2 regions of the Maricaulis sp. D1M11 genome follow, and region 2 is predicted to be linked to the other one. Evidence: predicted binding sites of a transcription regulator. Region 2 holds the regulator's gene; the other holds the start of a gene.
What was found. The regulator LexA, encoded in region 2, represses DNA repair genes until DNA is damaged. The targets are predictions, from matches to a motif close to ATGTTCCNCTTGTGTTCC.
Positions count from the first base shown of each region.

Region 1: RMQ97_RS13970 (ImuA family protein) is a predicted target of LexA. The motif match lies at 2,681-2,698, and genes of this name have one in related genera.

Region 1 is NZ_JBKQWY010000010.1:71,778-79,752, forward strand. Features, by position in the region: gene RMQ97_RS13960 (TIR domain-containing protein) at 1-1,236, opposite strand, end outside; gene RMQ97_RS13965 (outer membrane protein) at 1,724-2,422, opposite strand; gene RMQ97_RS13970 (ImuA family protein) at 2,831-3,574, shown strand; gene RMQ97_RS13975 (DUF6504 family protein) at 3,498-5,096, shown strand; gene RMQ97_RS13980 (error-prone DNA polymerase) at 5,096-7,975, shown strand, end outside.
Region 2 is NZ_JBKQWY010000003.1:47,425-55,399, forward strand. Features, by position in the region: gene gltX (glutamate--tRNA ligase) at 1-682, opposite strand, end outside; gene RMQ97_RS06595 (ComEC/Rec2 family competence protein) at 794-2,860, shown strand; gene lexA (transcriptional repressor LexA) at 2,854-3,555, opposite strand; gene trpC (indole-3-glycerol phosphate synthase TrpC) at 3,797-4,585, opposite strand; gene trpD (anthranilate phosphoribosyltransferase) at 4,601-5,614, opposite strand; gene RMQ97_RS06615 (anthranilate synthase component II) at 5,632-6,222, opposite strand; gene RMQ97_RS06620 (divergent polysaccharide deacetylase family protein) at 6,336-7,472, shown strand; gene trpE (anthranilate synthase component I) at 7,479-7,975, opposite strand, start outside.

The DNA.
Region 1 (7,975 bases), on a different contig from region 2:
GGCATGATAAAGCACCGGCTGAGCATCGCTCGGACGCATATCCTCCAGATACAGGGCCCCCAGATTGGCGTTGGCGTAGGCCGCCTCAGTCCGCCAGTCCAGATTATCGGCATCAAATCCGAGAAGGCGTTCGGAGAACTCCTTGTATTCGAGCCAATACTGCTCACCCTCTCTATAACGACCACGGCGGATTTCGAAATATCCGACCCAATAGGCACTTTGAGAGTGCTCATAGACCCTGTCCGGATCATTCGGCGCCAGCGAAACCGAGCTTCGCGTGGCTTCATAGGCGGATCGGAAATAATTGGCCGCGGCTTCCACGTCGCCTTCGGCCTCTTCGATATTCCCCAAGAGATGATAGGCGCGCGCACGGCGCCCCAAGGAATCTGCAGACAACGCACCTACCCCCTGATCTGCATAGTATTCAATGACTTTGGCCCCGACAGTATCGAGAACATCGAGCCGACCCACCGGCTCCAGTCTTTCCTGGAGATCGCTCAGCATGAACTCGATCAGGTCCTCGGCCTCGCTCCTCCGCTGCTCTGCTTCCCCCCGGGCAGAGATAGCGGCCGCCCGTTCTTTCAGGGCAAACACAGTCAACGCACCCATTGATAGCGTGACCGCGGCCATGATCCCCGTGATCAAGATCACGTTCCGGTTTCGCCGCTGAAGGTCACGGCGAATGATCTCGTCAAGACGTAAACCATAGAGACCAGCGACCAGCTTGTTGATCGCCATGCGCCAGCCATCACCGCCGCGCCGCAGGTCCGCAGCGAGGGGTTCGAGATGGCGCCCCGCGCGTTCGTTCTGGCCTCCCAGCAAGGCCGGCGGGAAACATTCCTGCGTCTTCAGGTCCGGCTTTGACGAGGCGAAGGGCTCACCCGCAGCAATGATCGGCAGGACACGGCCTGTCGGGTTTAGGCTGCGGAACAGTTCGATTTCTTGGTTCACCCATTGCGACTGAGCCGCGGCAGGTGAGCATACAATGATCAGTGCGTCAGCATCTCCCAAAGCCTCTCGCACGGCTTCGGTCAGATCAGAGCTGACGGTCAGTTCGTCGCGATCGCGAAACACCGGCTTGAGACGCCGCGGCACAGAAGCGCCGGACGACAGCCCCTGGCCGACCAGACGTGGTGGCAATCGATAGGTTTCGAGCTTGTGATGCAGTTTCCGGGCGATTGCCTCATCGGCATGACTATAGCTGATGAAGGCACTGTATCTCTTGTCCCCACTCATCTTTCGCGTGTCCCCGAGCAACCCCAAACCCAGACTTCATATTCCACCCTTGAGCGGGTGGAGCAAGCTTTTGCCCGGAAATCACGGCAGCAAAACGACGACTTTCAGGCCGAAGAAGGGGAATGAAAATATTTTGCACGCTATGCGCGCTTCACAACGCCTTCAAAGCCCTGTTCGATGACCTTCATGGTGCTGGGCAACCTCCCGCGGAAGGCGGGGCACGGGACGGAGTTGGGGCTCCGCTGGTCGAAGTTGGGGCTTCGCCTTGGGTAAGGTCCGCACCTCGCCCCTTCCGCAAGGAAGGTCTTGGGGCCACTCATTGAGCGGTGAGTTAGAATTACCGCATTGCAGCAAGCGCCTCCGTGACCTGCGTCACGCAAATTCATGTTTTAGGACCGCTGCCATGCGAAAAAAGAAAAAGGGCCGACGGCAGGGACATACCGTCGGCCAGTCTGGCTTCGTCTGAACGATTGACCTGTCAGACAGGTCAGAAGTTGAAACGAATACCCGAGCGGATAACGGTCAGATCGAGCTCATTGTCGCTGACCACACCCCCGCGATCACGCGGCGTGTCGAATTCGATGTCATTGGACAGACGCACTTCACCGAAGGTGGAGAAACGATCATTCAGCGTCAGCTCCACACCCGCGCCATAGACGAGGGCCCACTCGTCCTGCTCCACAAATTCCGTCGGCGGAGCAAAGGTGTAGGAGAGATTGCTGTCGAAGTTGTAATTGGTCGCGCCCAGCAGACCGTAGACAGCGAAGCGGTCTGTCACTTCAAGACCGCCGCGGAAATCAACGCCATAGGACTCGGTCAGCTCGACCTCGCTCACCAGGACATTGTTGATGTTGAGTGTTTCGGCGCTTTCATCGGCGTAGAACGCCTCGACAGAGACAAAATAGTCATTGGGCAGGTCATGGCGATAACCGGCTCCGACAAACAGGCTCACACCCGTATCCTGGTCCTGTGTCGACAGGCTCGGTCCATTGGCCGGACCGGTTGCGGCATCGGTCGGCAGGTTGGTGCCCGTATTGCGTGTCAGGCCTTGCTCGGACGTCGTCGAGTTCAGACCGCCAGAAATGTAGAAACCACTGTCCTGGGCGGCCGCAAGGCCGGTCAGACTGGCGGCAGACAGTCCGGCGATGATCAGGCTTGCGATAGGCGTCGTTTTGATCCGTGTCATGATAATTCCCTCTAGGTGCTGGTACGCGCTGTGCGCCGGGCAAGAGAAGTCGGATCGGGCGTTCAACAGCCAATGAGAGATTTGCGAGTTTTCCCTCACGCCTGCACTCGTTTTCGCGACTAAGTCTCACAAATGACGGATGTCACCGCTTCGTGATGCCAGCGGGCTTGCAGCGTGACTTCACGGCACCTGACACACCGGATCAAACGTCATGCGTTGAACACATTCCAAGACATCTTGACTCCTGCGCCCGATATGAGAACATTTGCAGAACATTTTGTTCCTCGCACACCTCAGCAGGCATGATCCATGGGCTCGAAACACTTATCGCGAGCGCAAATCGATACGCTATGTCAAACCCTCAAGGCGCTGGACCCGGGGGTGCAGGGCGGATTCGTCTCCGCACACATGATCAGGCCCGAACCCGACACCACAACGCCGCCCAGTGTAGCCCCACACAGTGTAGCCCCACACCCTGCGACCTCACTCACCATCACCTCGCCTGACGGGCTTGCACTCACGCCGGGGCTGCATGAAATCACGGCCGCAGGGTATCTGGATCAACCCGCCGCCCTAGCCTTCCAGGCCGGGCTGATGGGGCAATGCCTGCCGCCGCGGCGCCCCTTGCTCTGGGTGCGTCCACGACCGGGCCCACACCAGGATTTCGGGCGTCCGGCCCCCTCCGCCCTGAGACACTGGAATCTCGACCCCTCCCGCATTCTCCTGGTGGAGACCGATACGCCGGAACACGCGCTCTGGGCCATGGAGGACGGTCTGCGTCAGGGGGCCTGGGTGATGGGCGAAGTGCGCAATCATCGCAGTTATGACCTGACAGCCAGCAAGCGTCTACACCGCCTGGCCCAGGCCCGCACCAGTCTTGTGCTGATCCATCGCCCTGCGCGCCTCGAAGGCCTGAGCGTTGCCCTCTCCCGACGTCGGATCGCCGCACGCCCCAGTCGTCCAACACCTTGGCAGGGAGCCAACGGGCTCTTCGGCCTCGGAGCCCCGCGCTTTCACGTTCATCTGGAACGCGCGCGTGGCGCCCCGCCTCAAGAACAGGAATATGAGTGGAAACATGCGGCGTTTCATGTCGTTGAGCCTGCCCCTGTGGCCGACAGACCGGCTCAACTCCCCCTGGTCCGCAGCGCCTGAGCGCCGCCCGCGCCCACAGCGCCCCTTTGCCCTGGCTCACACCACAACCGGGGGCGAGCGCCTGTATGCGCTGAACGCCCGGGCTGACCAAGCAGGATTGCACGTGGGCCAGATGGTTGCCGATGCCAAGGCCCTGGAGCCCGACCTGCTGACCCGGCCGCATGACCCCAGCGGGGATAAAGCCGCCCTGACCCGCCTGGCGCGCGCGTGCGGACGCTGGTCCCCCTGGACAAGCGCGGATCCCGGCGCTCCCGGGCTAGACGGTATCTTGCTGGAGACCACGGGCTGCGCTCATTTGTTTGGCGGCGAACAGGCTCTGCTGGAGACCTGTGTGAACGCGGTGCGCAGTCATGGCATAACGACCACAGGCGCCATCGCATCGACCATCGGGTTGGCCTGGGGACTGGCCCGCCATGCTGCCCCACCGGCCCCCGGGGGCATGCTTGTAAGCCGTAGCCTCTCACCTGACCTGGACACTCTCCCGGTTGAAGCGCTGCGAATTGGCGCCCTGGCTTCCAAGCTGCGCCGGTTCGGACTGGTTCAGGTCAGCGATCTCCTCACCCGTCCGCGCGCAGGCCTGGCCCGGCGCTTCGGCCCCCAACTCCTGAAACGCCTTGATCAGGCCGCCCGGCGTGAACCGGAAAGTCTGGACCCGCTTCAACCTGTCAGCGCCTATCGGACCCGCATGCGCTATAGCGAACCCCTGCTTGTTCTGGACGGCCTCAAGTCCAGCCTCACCGAAGCCACTGTGACTTTGTGCCGTCAGCTGGAGACAGACGGTCATGGCCTGCGCCAGGCCCGGCTGACCCTCTACCGGGTCGATGGTCGCACCCAGGACCTGGACATCGGTACAGCCGCCCCCAGTCGCGATGCGCCCCATATCACACGGCTCTTGCTGGAACGCCTCGACCGCACGGCGCTGGACATCGGATTTGGTATCGACATGATCGAGCTGAGCGCACCGCTCAGCCAGGCCATAAACACGCACCAAGCTCAGCTGGATCCGGAGCATACGGCACATAACCCGGTCGCTGACATCCACCAGCTGACTGACCGGCTCACCGCAAAACTTGGCGAGAACACCGTCTATGAGGCGCGGTTTCAGGCCACTCACCAGCCCGAACACGCCGCGCACTGGGTGCCCCTTGCCACCGGTTCGGCGAGTTCGCCCGCGCTGTCCGTCGCAGATCAGCCCGGATTGCCACTGGACGACGCACCGCTGACCCCCGATCGCCCCCTGATGATACTGGGGCGTCCGGAACAGGTGGAGGCTGTTGCCGAAATCCCGGACGGTCCGCCCAGAAGCTTTCATTGGCGACGGGTGCATCACCGGGTCAGCCAGGCAGAAGGGCCTGAACGGATTGCACCCGACTGGTGGCAGGCCCCGCCGGGCGACATGCCACGGAGTCGGGATTACTTCCGTGTGGAGACACACGAAGGCCGCCGGTTCTGGCTCTATCGCGACGGACTCTATGGCCTGGAAACCCGCCAGCCGCGCTGGTTTGTCCACGGAGTTGGGTGATGGGATTTGCCGAACTGGCCGCGTGCAGTAATTTCTCCTTCCTGCACGGGGCCTCCCACCCCGACGAGATGATCGCCCAGGCCCATGCCCTGGGTCTGGAGGCCATCGGGCTGGCCGATCGCAACAGTTTTGCCGGCGTGGTTCGCGCCCATCTGGCAGCCAAGGAAGTCGGGATACGCTTTCATCCCGGCACGCGCCTGATCACGCGGTGTGGCTTCGAACTCATCGCCTACCCCAAAAACCGCCGGGCCTATGGTCAGTTATGCCGCCTGCTGACCGATGCCAATTTCCGCGCCATCAAGGGTGAATGCGAACTCTGGCCGGAAATGATCGTGGATGCGAGCGATGACCAGGTTTTCCTGATCTTGCCGCCCGACCCCATTCCACCCGGCTGGCTCGACACCGCAAAAGCGATCGCGAAACGCGCCAGATCCGACACCTATCTGGCCCTGACTCGACGGTTTGACGGCCGCGATGGTGAACGTCTGTTTCGGTTATCCCAGCTGGCAGAGCAGCTGGGCCTCCTCCCGCTCGCCAGCACGGATGCGCTCTACCATGCCCCCGCCCGCAAATCCCTGCAGGATGTGATCACCTGTATTCGTACACATGTGCGTATTGATGAGGCCGGATATCGCCTGACCGCCAATGCCGAACGCCATCTCAAACCGGCCGGCGAGATGTACCGGATTTTCCGCGGTTATGAGGACGCTGTTGACCGGGCCGTCCAGGTTTCCCGCTCGCTCACCTTCAGTCTAGACGCGCTGGAATACACCTATCCGCAGGAAGTGATCGGTGAGGGAGAGACACCGATGGAAACCCTCAAACGCCTGTCATGGGAGGGCTTGGACCGGCGCTATCCCGAAGGCGTCCCTCCCGCCGTGCACCAGGCCGTGCAGAAAGAACTCGGACTCATCGCACAACTTGATTACGCGTCATATTTTCTTACCGTTTATGATGTCGTGCGCTTTGCCCGCAGCCAAGACATCCTGTGCCAGGGCCGCGGCTCGGCAGCCAATTCCGCGGTCTGTTTCGCCCTGGGGATTACCGAGGTGGACCCGGCCCGGGTCGATCTTCTGTTCGAACGCTTTGTCTCCGCTGAACGTGGCGAGCCGCCGGATATTGATGTCGATTTCGAACACCAGCGCCGCGAAGAGGTGATCCAGTATGTCTATCGCAAATATGGACGCCGCCGCGCGGCCATGACGGCGACGGTCAATTGCTATCGTCCACGCGGGGCCATTCGCGAAGTCGGCAAGGTGTTTGGCCTGTCCGGCGATGTCATTGCCGCCCTGTCCGGCTCCATCTGGGGCTGGTCGCGTGGAGAGACGCCTGACAAGGACCGGATACGCCAGGAGCTGGGCCTTGATCCTGACAGTCCGGCCCTCACCCAGACCTTGCATCACGCCCAGGCCTTGTTGAGCTTCCCGCGTCATTTATCCCAGCACCCCGGCGGTTTTGTCATGACCGATGGGCGACTGGACGAAATCGTACCGCTGCACAATGCCGCCATGCCCGAACGTACGGTTCTGGAGTGGGACAAGGAGGATATCGACGCCCTGGGACTGATGAAGGTGGATATTCTGGGTCTGGGCATGTTGAGTTGCGTCGCCCGGGCGCTTGACATGCTCGGCCTGTATTATGACCGGCCCATGGCGGTGGATGATATTCCCGCCGAAGACCCTCAAGTCTACGACATGATCTGCAAGGCCGACACGGTCGGTGTGTTCCAGATCGAAAGCCGGGCACAAATGTCGATGCTGCCCCGTCTGAAACCGCGCAATTTCTATGATCTGGTGATCGAGGTGGCCATTGTCCGGCCCGGCCCCATCCAGGGAGATATGGTCCACCCCTATCTGCGCCGCCGTAATGGTGAGGAGCGGGTTGAATTTCCCTCCGCCGAGCTGGAAGCCGTTCTGGGCAAGACGCTGGGTGTACCGCTTTTTCAGGAACAAGCCATGCGGATCGCCATTGTCGCTGCCGGTTTCAGCCCGGCCGAAGCCGATCGGCTGCGTCGCTCCATGGCCGCCTTTCGTCGCTCCGGAACGATTTATGAGATGGGCCGGAAACTCGTCGCCGGCATGCTGTCGAACGGCTATTCACAAGAATTCGCCGAACGCTGTTTCAAACAGCTCGAAGGCTTTGGCGAATACGGCTTCCCCGAGAGCCATGCGGCAAGCTTTGCGCTTATTGTCTATGTGTCCTGCTGGCTAAAACACTATTATCCGGACGTGTTTCTGGCCGCCCTGCTCAACGCCCAGCCCATGGGGTTTTATGCACCGGCCCAGCTGGTCCGGGATGCCCGGGAACACGGTGTGTGCGTCCTGCCCCCCGATGTGAACCGATCGGACTGGGATTCGACCCTGGAAACCGATCCGCGCCCGCGACCCGGTCTCGCAACGACAGAAGGCGGTGGCGTGAAGGCCGTTCGTCTCGGCTTGCGCCAGATCAAGGGTTTGCGGGAAAACGCCATGGCCCGGCTCATCGCGGCTCGCCAGGCTGAGGGCCCCTTCAGCTCGGTATCCGAACTCGCCCGTCGCGCCCGGCTGGACAAGGGCACGCTTGATCGGCTGGCCGAAGCCGACGCCCTGGCCTCTTTCTCGCTCGATCGGCGCAAGGCCAGCTGGAACGCCCTGGCCGAACGCGGCCCGGCCTTGCCTTTGTTTGAGCATATGGATGAAACCGGCCCCGAGACCGATCCCGGCTTGCCCGCCCTGACCCGCGCGGAAGAGGTCGCCGAGGACTACACGCATCTGCGCCTCTCGCTAAAAGGACATCCGGTTTATTTCTTCCGACATCACCTCAACGAGACCGGCCATCGCCCCATCTCGGCCCTGCAGGACACAGCCGACGGGCGCTGGATCAGTCTGGCCGGTCTCGTT
Region 2 (7,975 bases):
GAATAAGCGGGATGTGGGCAAAGACCGGACGCTCCCAGCCCAAGGCGTCATAGATCTGGCACTGCCGACCGGCATTCACGAGGTGGTCATCGCCGCGAATGATGTGTGAAATTTCCATGTCGTGATCATCGACAACGACAGCAAGGTTATAGGTCGGGCTAGAATCACTGCGCAGCAGGATCAGATCGTCGAAATCCTTGGCCGCCCAGCGCACGTCGCCCTGAACCGCGTCGGAGAGGATCATGTCATCATCACTGGCGCGGAACCGCACGGTAAACGGGGCATTCTCCGGAGCCTCGGAAGCATCCCGGTCGCGCCAGGGTGAGCGCAAGGCACGGCCGGCCTTGAACGCGTCATCGCGCAGCGCCTCGGTTTCGTCTGCTGTCAGAAAACATTTGAACGCCTTGCCGGTGTCCAGAAGATGCTGGGCAATCTCAACATGGCGCGGCGCATTGGCGTGTTGCGAGACAATCTCGCCATCACAGTCCAGGCCCAGCCAGTCCAGCCCGTCCTTGATCGCATCAATGGCGGCATCGGTCGAGCGTGCCCGGTCTGTATCTTCGATCCGCAGACGGAATTCACCGCCATGGTGACGGGCAAACAGCCAGGAAAACAGGGCTGTGCGAGCGCCTCCAATATGAAGGAAGCCGGTCGGCGAAGGTGCGAAGCGAGTGCGGATCATCAGTCTCTATTGCGATTGCGAATTTTTGCTGCAGTGCAGAAGGATGGGCGGTGTTAACATGAATGCGTTGTCAAACGCCAGAGGCCCGTATGTCACACGCTGGAGGGCCCTGTGAACACACCGGAATCGGCGTTACACAAACCCCGCGTCCTGTCGGGTGTCAATCTGTTCTCCCGTTTTCGATCTCATGCTTTTGGCGTAGGCAGACCATTTGTCGGACTGGCCTGTGCCGGATTGCTGGGCTGTAGCCTGGCCCATATCCTGCCCGTCGACATAACCGGCATGTGGGGCTGGGGCGTGGTGGTGTCCAGTCTGGCACTGCTCGCCGTGCTGCATGCCAGCTGGCCTAGCCGGAAGCCTCGGGCGGTCATCGTCTTTATGGCCATGGTGTTGGTCTGGATAATGTGGGCCCAGAGCCGGATTCCTGACGTCTCCAATCTTCGATTTCGGGAGGGGCAGTCCATCGAGGTGACGGGCTGGATCGAAGGTCTGAGCCGGTCGGCCAATGGGCGTTTGCGCTGGCATGTGCGCACCGACACAGGCTGGATCCGGGTTCTGGCCTCCGAGGGAGTGGCGGAACCGGGCGACCGGGTACGGGTGAGGGCCGTTTTGTTCACACCGGGACGACCCGTTGTACCCGGAGCCTATGATTCAGCCTTCCATGCCCGGTTTTCCGGTCTTCAGGCTTCCGGGTTTCGGCTTGAAAGCGCGATAACCGGACGTGAAACCGGGTTTGCGGCTGATCTTGTGCGTCTGCGTTATGGTCTTTCGGCTCATATTCAGCGCCGATTACCTGATGAAACGGGCGGGATTGCCGCCGCGCTCCTGACGGGCGACAGATCGGCCCTTGATCGCGATGTGATCGAGATTCTCAGATCCGGTGGACTGGGCCATATCCTGGCGATATCGGGGCTTCACATGGCCCTGCTGGCCGGCACCGTCTATGGCGTCGCGCGCCTGGTCGGTGCTGCTATACGGCCCTTTGGACGCGCCTTTGATGCACGTTATCCGGCCATCCTCTGCGCACTTGTCGCTGCCCTGGCCTATCTCGTGCTGACCGGAGCCAGCCTGCCGACACAGCGGGCGGTTATCATGACCGCCTGTTTACTGGGCGCTGTTCTGGTCTCCCGGCGGGCTTTGTCCATGAATGCTCTGGGCCTAGCGTGTGTGATGATCCTGATCCTGGCGCCGCACAGTGTGCTGTCAGTCGGTTTCCAAATGAGTTTTGCGGCCACCGGTGCCCTGATCCGGGCCTATGAACTGGCACGCCCGGTTGTTCAGGCCCGTCGCTGGCCGATTATCGTGACACTTCCCGGCGGTGTCGCCTTCACCAGCGCCATAGCCGGGAGTGCAACATCCGTCTTTTCGGCCTTTCATTTTCATCACCTCGCCAAGACCGGCTTTTTTGCCAATGTGCTAGTCATGCCGATCTTTTCCCTGATTGTGATGCCGGTCGGGTTTCTCGCCCTCGTCTTGATCCCGTTGGGATGGGATGGCCCTGTATTCGAGGTGATGGGGTTTGGCTTGCGGCTGTGCCTGTCGTTCGCGCGATGGACCTCAGGGGGGGAGGGCGTTCTCATTCCCATCGCAGCCGCGCCTCCCTGGCTATTGGCCGGTTTGTCCGCATCTGTGGTCTGGTTTCTCGTCGTACGGGGGCTACGCGCCCTGATTGCGCCAAGCCTGGTCTTTCTCGTGAGTGTGATCATCTGGTTCGCCAGCACTCCTCCCCACCTGGTGATTACGGAAGAGGGCGTTATTGTGGCGCAGGAGGATGGAAATCTGTGGACCTCACACCCTCGTCAGGGCCGTTTTGCGCGCCGGGTTTTTGCCGAGCGCGCTGCGGTGTCAGAGACCCTCAGTCCGGCGCCCCAGAGGTGTGACGCTTCAGGCTGCGTTTATTTCCTCGGCCAAATCCGGATTGCACGGCCGAGCGATATGTCTGTCTGGTTCGAGGACTGTGAACGGGCCGACATTCTGGTCCTGCCCCAATCCTTGCCGGACTGGCGGCGGCAGTCCTGTTCAGCCCGAATTATCGGCGTGGAGGAACGTGTGACGCAGGGCAGTCTGGCCCTGTGGATCCGCAATGACGACATCCGCGATCACGTCTGGGTCGAAGACACCCGGCGATACCGGATCTGGGCTGGAGCTGAAGAGCGAGGACGACACTCCGCTCAGTGATATTTGCGGATCAGCCCCACCAGCGTGCCCTGAACCTTTACACGTTCCGGGCCGAAAATGCGGGTTTCATACTCCGGATTGGCGGCCTCCAGGGCGATGGATCCGCCCTTCTTGCGCAGACGTTTGAGCGTGGCCTCTTCATCATCAACCAGAGCCACGACAATCGTGCCATTCTCGGCGGACTGGGCCTTTTTGATCAGGACCAGATCACCATCGAGAATGCCGGCCTCGATCATGGAATCGCCCTTGACCTCGAGCGCGAAATGCTCGCCGCCCTGGATCATGTCGGCGGGAACGGGAAGGCGGTCCGTTTCATGCTGAATGGCCGCGATGGGCACACCGGCGGCAATCCGGCCCAGGATCGGGATGTCCACACTCGCATCAGATCCGGGCTCATCAACGGTTTTGCGCTGGAAGTCCGGGCGAACCACATTGCGGGTATCCTCGACCTGTTCGGTCTTCTGGGCCCCACGAACAGCATCTTCGGGAAGCTTGATGACTTCAAGCGCGCGAGCGCGATGAGCCAGGCGCCGGATAAAGCCGCGCTCTTCCAGAGCCGTGATCAGGCGGTGAACCCCTGATTTCGAGGCGAGGTTCAAGGCGCCTTTCATCTCGTCAAAAGAGGGAGACACGCCCGTATCTCGAATCCGCTCGTGAATGAACAGAAGAAGCTCGTGTTGTTTCCGCGTCAGCATGGCGCATTCCTTCCAGCCGGACCCTGGTGCCATGGGAGTGGGCATGCCCCAAACCCTTGCGCCATCAGGGATTGTCCTGTCAGACCCTGCTCAGCCTGTGCGCATCAGTGCCGAAGCGCACGGAACAAAGCAGGAATCACCTGTGTTCTACAAGTGTTCCGCACATCGGTCAAGCGAGGGGCTTTTGGTCCGGCGCGCGGCGGGGCACGTCCGGCGAATGCCATGGTCTAGCAGGCGTGTTTTAGCCCAGCAGGCGCCGAGTCGCGGCCGTGACATCATCCTGACGCATCAGGCTTTCGCCGACCAGCAGAGCTTCAGCTCCGGCATCCTTGAGGCGGGCGACGTCGGCGGGAGTGAAAATACCGCTCTCCGCGACTAGAAGGCGATCTTCCGGAACGCGTGGCGCCAGGTTTTCGAAGGTCTGCAGGCTTGTTTCGAACGTGCGCAGATTACGGTTGTTAATGCCCACGAGCGGGGCATTGAGGGCAATGGCACGATCCAGCTCCGGACCGTCATGCACTTCAACCAGAACGTCCATACCCCATTTTTCAGCCTCATCGGTCAGGGTGCGGGCGCAGTCATCATTAATGGCGGCCAGGATGAGAAGAATGGCGTCCGCCCCCAGGGCCCGGGCCTCGGCGACCTGATAGATGTCATACATGAAATCCTTGCGCAGGGCGGGCAGGGCGACCGCATCACGTGCCATTGTCAGGAATTCATCGGCGCCTTGAAAACTGGGGCCGTCAGTGAGGACAGAGAGACATGTCGCACCCCCGGCCTCATAGGCCTTGGCCAGTTCCGGCGGATTGAAATCTTCGCGGATCAATCCTTTAGACGGGCTGGCTTTCTTGATTTCGGCGATGAGCCCCATCTTGCCGTTTTTGGAAGAGTCGATCAGGGCCTGGCGGAAACCTCGCACGGGCGCAACATCGCGCGCGGCCGCGGCGACGTCATCATAACTGCGGCGCGCCTTGCAGGCGGCAATATGGTCCAGCTTGTACGCACCGATACGGGTCAGGGTGTCGGACATGGTATTCTCCCGGTCTCAGGCGTTGGAAATGGCGATCATCTGATCGAGGACAGTGCGGGCGCCGCCGCTGTCGATGGCGGTTGTGGCTCCCTCAATCCCGGCCGCGAGGTCCTCGGCGAGACCACCCAGATACAGGGCTGCACCCGCATTGAGGCGAACAATATCGCGATAGGCGGAGTGTTCGCCGTCCAGCAAGCGGCGGATGGCGGCCGCATTGTAGTCAGCATCACCGCCCTTCAGGTCCGCTTCCTCGACCAGCGAAATCCCGAACTGGCCCGGATCAATGATGTATTCGCGAATTTCACCTGACTTGAGTTCCACCACATCTGTCTGGGTCGTGGTGGTGATCTCGTCCATTCCGTCCTGGCCGCACACGACAAGGGCGTGTTCACATCCCAGCGCCTCCAGGGCCCGGGCCATGGGAACGAGCCAGCGCTTGTGATAGACGCCCAGCAATTGACGTCGGGTTCCGGCCGGATTGGACAGCGGACCGAGAAGGTTGAACACGGTGCGCACGCCGAGCGTCTTGCGCGCTTCTCCGACGTGACGGACGGCGGAATGATGGGCGGGTGCGAACAGGAATCCGGCTCCCGCTTCCTCGAGCGAACGTTGCACGAGGTCGGGACCGGCATCGAGATTGACCCCCAGACTGGCCAGAACATCGGACGAGCCCGATTTTGACGAGGCCGCCCGGTTGCCATGTTTGGCGACCTTGGCGCCACCGCCTGCCGCAACGATCGCAGCTGCGGTCGAGATGTTATACGCCCCTTTGCCATCCCCGCCGGTTCCGCAGGTGTCAATGGCGTTTTCGGGTGCCGTGATCGATGTCATGCGGCTGCGCATGACGCGCGCTCCGGCTGCAATATCTTCCGGTTGTTCACCCTGGGCGGCGAGCCCCATAAGGAAGCCAGAGATCTGGATGTTACTAGCGGCGCCATCCATCAGCTCGCCAAAGGCGGCCTCGATATCGGTGGCGGCCGGGCGTTCGGCACGGGAAAAGGCCTGCAGGCAGGCATTCAATGCGGACATGACGATCTCCGGAAGGCTCAGGCGGCCGCTTGCGTGTCGAGACCCGTAAGGGCGAGGAAATTCGCCAGCAGGGCATGACCATGTTCAGACGCGATCGATTCGGGGTGGAATTGAACGCCGTGAATGGGGCGATGGGCATGGGACAGGCCCATGATCTCGCCATCCTCTGTCCAGGCGGTCACCGTGAGGTCTTCGGGCAAATCCTCCCGACGAACCGACAGGCTGTGATAGCGCGTCGCTGTAAACGGCGAGGGCAGGCCGGAAAACACGCCCGTTCCGGTGTGCTCAATCGGGCTGGTTTTGCCGTGCATGATGTCCTTGGCCTGGATCACGGTTCCGCCGAACACCTGACCAATGGACTGATGTCCCAGACACACACCCAGAATGGGCATGTCCTCGGGCGCAGATCGGAGAAGGTCCAGACAGATGCCGGCGCGATCCGGGTCACACGGTCCGGGGGACAGCAGAATGCCGGAAGGGTTCATTCGCCAGACCTCGTCGACAGTCAGCGCATCATTGCGCACCACACGTGTATCGGCGCCCAACTCCTGGACGTAATGCACGAGATTGAAGGTGAAACTGTCGTAGTTATCGATGATCAGCAGCATGAGCTCCTCCGTATGGCGGGAAAATAGACTGTTGATAGGCCGGAGCCAATGCGGTTCGCGCAGGCGGAATCAGGGTTTAACGCGTGTTAACCCTTTCAGAGCCTCCTGTGAGCATGAACACTGATCGACCTTCGCTGATTCGCGGACCGCATCCGGTCGTCACGGCCCTGTCTGGAGCGGCCGGAGCGCTAGTGTTTATGGTCGGAGCGATCATGATGTCGGCCTCTGCTGAACCGTCAAACGCTGCGTCGAGCCATGACGTGTCCGGACCACCTCAGGACCCATCGAACATGATTCTGACAGCGAACATGTCGGAACCGGCAAGTGCCGACCACGTATCGGATCTTGATCTTGCACGCGCACAAGGTCTGGTCGATCGGGCGGTTTCGCAACGCGAAAGCGTGTCCGGTTTGGCGTATGTGGAAGATATTGGGCCCGCGCCCGAAAGTCGGGCCATTACCGCCCGGGCAGGGGATGGGCGTGCCGAGCGCGAAGCTCAGCTCGTCTCCGGCTCATCGAACCAAGCCTTCACAGCCACATCCTCTGGCGCACCGCGCCTGGTCATTGTGCTGGACGATATCGGGCTGGATCGGACCCGCGCCGAGCGCGCAATCGCGCTGGATGCGCCGGTGACCTTGGCTGTTCTACCCTATGCGACCGCAGCACCGGAGATCGCCGAGATGGCACGTGAGGCGGGTCAGGATGTCATCATCCACATGCCGATGGAGCCTTTGGGTCTGGAAGATCCCGGTCCTCACGCGCTGCGCCTCGGACTCAGTGCAGAGGAGTTATCGGCGCGGGTGCAATGGGCCATCCAGCGTGTGCCCGGGGCGTCCGGTCTCAATAATCATATGGGCAGCCGGTTCACACGCGATGCCGGTGCGCTGCGCCGGGCATTACTGCCTCTGGTCAATCATGACATGTATTTTCTCGACAGCGTGACGATTGCCGACAGTCGGGCCGGTGCCGTGGCCGACGGGCTGGGCCTGCCTGTGCTGCGCCGCCATGTCTTCCTAGATAATGTCCAGACGGAAACGGCTATTCGCGAGCGACTGGATGATGCCGAAGCTCTGGCGCGTCGTGACGGGCTGGCGGTCATGATCGGCCATCCACACACGGTGACGTTGGACGTACTCGAAACCTGGATCGACGAGGCCCGTGAACGCGGTTTCGAGTTTGTGACGGCCCGCACAGCTGTGGATACGCCCGACCCTGAGCCGAGCTGGCTGAACGCGGCCCTGGCCGAGTAAACCGCCCTAGCGCTCACCACCCAGCGAGACATCGGCGGCACGAAAGAGGGCTGCGGCCTTGTTGACGCATTCATCGTGTTCCGCGACTGGATCGCTATCGAGCACCACGCCGGCGCCGGCCTGGACGTTCATTTTTCCGTCCTTGATCACCGCAGTGCGCAACGCGATACAGGTGTCCATACCGCCATCGGCAGAGAAATAGCCCACACACCCCGCATAGATGCCGCGACGATGCGGTTCCAGCTCGTCAATAATCTCCATCGCGCGTACTTTGGGTGCGCCGGAGACTGTACCGGCCGGGAAACCGGCAAACAGGGCAGAGACCGCATCCTCGTCCTCGGCCAGATCGCCTTCGACATTGGACACGATATGCATCACATGGCTGTAGCGCTCGACGATCTCGCGCTGCGTAATGCGAACGGAGCCCGGTGCCGCAACACGACCCACATCATTGCGGCCCAGATCGAGCAGCATGAGGTGTTCGGAGCGCTCCTTGGGATCGG